2 regions of the Priestia sp. YIM B13486 genome follow, and region 2 is predicted to be linked to the other one. Evidence: riboswitches for the same ligand, from Rfam matches in the RefSeq annotation. Region 2 holds a riboswitch; the other holds the start of a gene.
What was found. Region 2 has a riboswitch for S-adenosylmethionine ahead of mtnK (S-methyl-5-thioribose kinase). Riboswitches for the same ligand answer to the same signal wherever they lie in the genome.

Region 1: it holds a riboswitch for S-adenosylmethionine, as region 2 does, so the genes downstream of both, ACFX4G_RS15055 (methionine ABC transporter ATP-binding protein) here and mtnK (S-methyl-5-thioribose kinase) in region 2, are expected to answer to the same signal.

What each region holds. Positions count from the first base shown of each region.
Region 1 is NZ_JBHZOZ010000005.1:65,976-69,106, reverse strand. Features, by position in the region: gene ACFX4G_RS15070 (YusG family protein) at 44-289, shown strand; gene ACFX4G_RS15065 (toprim domain-containing protein) at 471-821, shown strand; gene ACFX4G_RS15060 (thioredoxin family protein) at 836-1,135, shown strand; SAM riboswitch class I at 1,316-1,423, shown strand; gene ACFX4G_RS15055 (methionine ABC transporter ATP-binding protein) at 1,555-2,580, shown strand; gene ACFX4G_RS15050 (methionine ABC transporter permease) at 2,573-3,131, shown strand, end outside.
Region 2 is NZ_JBHZOZ010000006.1:287,562-290,692, forward strand. Features, by position in the region: gene ACFX4G_RS18015 (pyridoxal phosphate-dependent aminotransferase) at 1-93, opposite strand, end outside; gene ACFX4G_RS18020 (carbon-nitrogen family hydrolase) at 206-988, shown strand; SAM riboswitch class I at 1,080-1,230, shown strand; gene mtnK (S-methyl-5-thioribose kinase) at 1,366-2,538, shown strand; gene mtnA (S-methyl-5-thioribose-1-phosphate isomerase) at 2,574-3,131, shown strand, end outside.

The DNA.
Region 1 (3,131 bases), on a different contig from region 2:
ACTGGACACTCTATTAGTAAACAAGCTAAAGGAGTGTCTTTTTATGTTTGAAAAACAAAAAATGGACGTTACAGATCGCGTTACAGCTAAATTTCATGACGGCGGTATGAAATTATATGTTGATAAGCAGCCAATTGGTGAAGTTAGTTACGGAACAAGCGGCAATGAATACCGCTTTGAAGAAGGTTATTCGCAAGAAAATAATAAGTTCTATCAATATACGGATGTACAAAAACAAGGTGAAACGCAAAAATATACAGACTGCGACGAAGAAGCAGGATGGTGCTAAACAGTGGCAACTGCCACTGTTTTTCTTGTCTTATGGAAACAATATGGCCTAAGCTGCTTTTTAAAACAGTTCTTTCTTGCAAATTTCTTTTAAAAAACAGGTGAACTGTGATACATTAACGAATATTGTATAGCATAAAGAAATGATGTTACTATACAACTGACGATTATGGGTGATGAAAATGGGGCTAATTGAAATTGAAAAAGTAATTATTGTCGAAGGAAAATCAGATAAAAAGCGTATCCAAGATATCATTCGAGAACCAATTGAAATTATCTGTACAAACGGTACGATTAGTTTATCAAAGCTGGATGAAATTATTGACTGTACGTTTAACAAAGAGGTATACATACTTGTTGACTCTGATGATTCAGGGAATAAGCTAAGAAAACAATTTAAACGAGAGCTTCCGGAAGCAGAGCATCTATATATTGATAAAATGTACCGAGAGGTTGCTGCCGCCCCTAGACATCACATAGCAACAGTATTACTGAGTGCCAATATCGATGTTAATGCAGAATTTTTAACATAAAAGGAATGAGCAACATGCAAGAATGGAGCGAAAAACAGCTTGACGATCAGTTAAAAGAAGGACAAAGAACGTTTATCTTTTTCCATACACCTTTTTGCGGGACATGTCAGCTGGCAAAAAAAATGTTAACCGTAGCAGAAGCGATGCTGCCCGGTGTGACCATCGGAATGAGCAATTTAAATTATATGCCTTCAAAAGCAGAAATATTTTCAATTGAAAGTGTACCTTGTTTGATTGAAGTGAAAAATGGCGAAATGGTAAAAAAACTCTATGCGTTTCATTCCATCGAGCACGTACTTGAAGAGCTTCGATAATCAAACGTTTGTTTAAAATGAAGAAATTGAAAGAGAGTGAACCGTTGGGGCTGTTGGAATCTTGGGATATTATCCCAAGAACAAAATCTGTTGACAGCCTATCTGACACATGCTAAAATCACACTCATGAATGTTCATAAATGAATGAATATTTCCCAAAAATAAAATAATTGTTGCGAACTCTTATCAAGAGAGGTGGAGGGACTGAGCCCTGTGAAACCCGGCAACCGTCAGACTAACTGAAATGGTGCCAATTCCTGCAAAGCTATGCGCTTTGAAAGATGAGAGAAAGGATTAAATATCGAGCCTTTCTGTCATGCGCAGAGAGGCTTTTTTGATGGGGAAAATTGTTTTACGGCTTTTTCATCCTATAGGGCAACCTAACATAATTAAGTTTTTACTAAAGAAGGTGAAGAAATATGATTACATTAACAGACGTTACAAAAATTTATCAGGCCAAAAGTGGTCAAATAACAGCTGTTGATAATGTGAATCTAACCGTTAACCAAGGTGAAATTTACGGAATTATTGGTTATAGCGGAGCGGGGAAAAGTTCTTTAATTCGCTTGCTAAACGGGTTAGAAACACCAACGACAGGAACGGTAGAAGTAGCAGGTAATGATATTGGAAAAATTAAAGGCGGAAAACTCAGAAAAGCTAGACAAGAAATTAGTATGGTATTTCAGCACTTTAATATCTTGTGGTCGCGTACGGTGCGAGAAAATATTGCTTTTCCGTTAGAAATAGCAGGGATCTCAAAAGAAAAAAGAATGAAACGAGTAGACGAGCTTATCAAGTTAGTCGGGCTTGAAGGGCGTGAAAATGCTTATCCATCACAGCTTAGCGGTGGACAAAAGCAGCGTGTTGGTATTGCTCGAGCGCTAGCCAATAACCCAAAAGTATTGCTGTGTGATGAAGCAACATCAGCGCTTGATCCTCAAACGACAGATTCCATTTTAGATCTGTTAGTAGATATTAATGAGAAGCTAGGGTTAACCATTGTATTGATTACTCATGAAATGCACGTTATTCGTAAAATTTGTCATCGGGTAGCCGTTATGGAAAATGGGGCAGTGGTAGAAGAAGGACAAGTGCTAGAAGTATTCAGAAAACCTAAGCAGCCGATTACAAAACGATTCGTTCAACAGATTTCTGAACCAGAAGAAACGTTTGAAACAATTGAACAAGTACAGGGGTTATATCCAAGCGGGCAAATTATTCAGCTGACGTTTGTTGGCGGAAAAGCAGAGCAACCGCTCATCACAACGATTTTAAAACAGTTTGATGTAACGATTAATATTTTGCAAGGAAAGATTTCTCATACACAAACAGGTTCATACGGGACGTTGTTCGTTCATTTAGACGGAGAATTAACAGAAGTTGAAAAAGTCATTGCATACATTCATGAGCAGCAGGTAGAAGTGGAGGTAATGACAAATGCTTGAGAAACTATTTCCGAACGTTATTTTAGATGATTTTATTCAAGCGACAAATGAAACACTATATATGACGGCTATTTCAGTTATAGCCACGTTTGTTCTAGGTATTTTATTGGGCTTGCTTTTATTTTTAACGTCCAAAGGACAGCTCTGGCAAAACAAACCTTTATATGCCATTGTGTCAGCAGTTGTAAATATCTTTCGTTCCATTCCATTCATTATTTTAATTGTTTTACTGATTCCATTTACCAAAGCATTGGTAGGAAGTATTTTAGGCGCTAATGCAGCGTTACCTGCTTTAATTGTGGGAGCAGCACCATTTTATGCGCGTCTTGTAGAAATTGGTCTGCGTGAAATTGATAAAGGTGTTATTGAAGCTGCTAAATCAATGGGAGCAACAACAAGCACTATTATCTTTAAAGTGCTGTTACCTGAATCGCTGCCAGCTTTAATTTCTGGTTTGACGGTAACGACGATTGCGCTAGTCGGCTATACGGCAATGGCGGGTGTGATTGGAGCTGGAGGTCTTGGGAATCTTGCATATTTAGAAGGATTCC
Region 2 (3,131 bases):
TTGGGCCATTACTTTTCCTACCTTGCCCACAAGTGATGCAAAAAATTGTTTTGGTAAACTTTTTAATAGTTCCGATTGCTCAAATTGTTTCATCATCGCACACCTTCTCAAAAAATTCTTGAAATTCTAGTCACAAATAATATATTGTAATACTCAACTTGTAAAGTCATTTTTTTCAACTACTAAAAAAAGGACGGATGATAAAGTGAGTGTAAAAATTACGTGTTTGCAGCTTGATATTGCGTTTGGAAACCCAACTAAAAATCGAAAATATATCGAACAAAAAATGACGGAAGCCCTGAAAGAAAACCCTGATATCCTTGTGCTTCCTGAGCTATGGGATACAGCTTATGATTTGACGCGGCTAGACGAAATTGCAGATGATGAAGGACAGCAAGCCAAGCAATTAATCTCTCAGTTTGCTAAAACGAACGAAGTAAATATTGTGGCAGGTTCGATCGCGAAAAAAACAGAGCAAGGCGTCACGAATACGATGTATATTTTTGACCGAAAAGGTCGTGAAGTATCACAATACAGTAAACTGCACTTATTTAAATTAATGGATGAACACCTGTATTTAGAAGCAGGAACAGCAAAAAATCTTTTTACACTTGAACAGTCACTGTGCGCAGGAGTTATTTGTTACGATATTCGTTTTCCAGAATGGATTCGGGTTCATACTAGCAGCGGAGCAGAAGTCTTGTTTGTTGTCGCTCAGTGGCCGGCTCCAAGACTTGCCCACTGGAAAGCCCTACTCATTAGCCGTGCAATCGAAAATCAATGCTATGTAATCGCATGTAATCGTGTAGGCCAAGATCCTAATAACACATTTGCCGGACATTCCTTAGTCATCGATCCGTGGGGAGAAATAATCGCTGAAGCTGGCGATAGCGAAGAACTTTTAAGTGCTGACGTTAACCTGGAACTTGTAAAAGAAATTCGTAAACAAATTCCCGTCTTTACAGATCGCCGTACAGAATTTTATTAATTATGTATTGACAGCCGTTTTTTTGCATGATACGATTTTCACCAGATATCATAAAATATTCAAACAAATCAAAATTGAATAAGTAATCGTACTCTTATCAAGAGTTGGCTGAGGGATTTGGCCCTGTGAAGCCCAGCAACCGACCGTCATTCCATCCTAAGATGGATCACACCCGTAAAACATGTTTTACAAAGGCACGGTGCTAATTCCAACAGAAAGTAATTTTTTCTGGCAGATAAGAGGTTTGAACACTACAATCAAGCCTCTTTCCAACGAAAGAGGCTTTTATATTTTCTAAAATTATAAAAGCCTCCATATATTCTTAAACCTATTAACTTAGTAAACAAATCAGTTTAATAAACTATGGAGGGATTCCGATGTCAACAACAAAAACAGAGAAATATCACCCTTTAACAGAAATTTCAGCAATCAAACTTGTGAAAAAGCTAGGTCTTTTTGATGCCACAGAAGCACTGACTGCCCGTGAAATTGGTGACGGCAACTTAAATCTCGTCTTTCACATCATAAATGATCAAACAAATAAATCCATCATCGTCAAACAAGCGCTTCCCTATGCAAAAGTTGTAGGCGAAAGCTGGCCTCTATCCTTGAACCGTGCCACAATTGAAAGCAATGCGCTCAAGCAATTCGGTGCATTTACGCCAGAACTTGTGCCCGCTGTTTATTACCACGATGAAACGCTTGCTGTTACGGTCATGGAAGACCTGTCTCATTTAACGATTTCTCGCGCCGGACTTATTCAAGGTGAAAGTTATCCTCTGCTCTCACAGCATATCGGTTCTTTTTTAGGACATATTGCGTTCAAAACGTCTGATTTCGCCTTAAAACCTCAGGATAAAAAAGAAGAAGTTGTTAAGTACAGCAACCCCGACTTATGCAATATTACGGAAGATTTAGTTTTTACAGATCCTTTTTTTGATATTGATACAAATGAATTTGAAAAAGCGCTGCGTCCTGATGTAGAAGAATTGTGGAATGATGGTGATGTAAAGCTACAAGCAGCAAAATTAAAATATAAATTTTTAACAAATGCGCAAACGCTAATCCACGGTGATTTACATACAGGCAGCATCTTTGCTAGCAGTCAAGAAACGAAAGTGATTGATCCAGAGTTTGCTTTTTACGGTCCGTTTGGATTCGATTTAGGGCAATTTGTTGCGAATTTATTTTTAAATGCTCTTTCTCGAGAAACAAATCGCGAACCGTTATTTGCACACATTACGAACACATGGAACGTATTCAAAGATACCTTTACTGCGCTTTGGCATTCTGAAAACACTGAACCTTTCGCTAAAGATGAGCGCTTATTACATGAAATTTTAACGCAAATGTGGCAAGATGCTGTTGGATATGCAGGATGTGAAATCATTCGACGTACGATTGGCTTAGCTCACGTAGCGGACTTAGACGAAATTTCTTCAGAGGAAAGAAAAATTAACGCTAAACGTACTGCGTTAAAAATTGGACGCTATTTGCTTCTGCACCAACAAGACGTTTCACCAAATGAATTTGAACATTTACTTCGATAACGAATAATGTACACAATGAAAGGATCGGTATCAGCATGACAAATACACTATCACTTCCGCGCTCAGTGGAATGGAATGAATCATATATTACTTTATTAGATCAGCAGCAGCTTCCTGGCAAAGTTGAATATATTAAGCTGCAAACCATTAAAGACGTATGGGATGCTATCACTACCTTGAAAGTACGCGGAGCTCCTGCAATTGGCATTACGGCGGCTTTTGGTCTTGCTCTTTCTGCGCTTAGCTATGACACAGATTCAGTCAAGGAATTTAACAAAAAACTAGCTCTTGATCAACAGTATTTAGCTAGTTCACGCCCTACTGCCGTCAATTTATTTTGGGCATTGGAGCGCGTAGCGAAAAGCGCTGAATCCGCTTCGTCCGTTAATGAAGCTAAAACAAAAGTTGTTCATGAAGCTATTCAAATTCAAGTAGAAGATGAGGAAACGTGCTACCGAATTGGAGATCATGCTCTTTCTTTATTTAAAAAGAAAGATAAAATCATGACAATATGTAATGCTGGTTCAATTGCTACAGCTTATTATGGAACAGCCTTAGCACCTTTTCACTTGTCTAAGCAGCGCGATATTCCG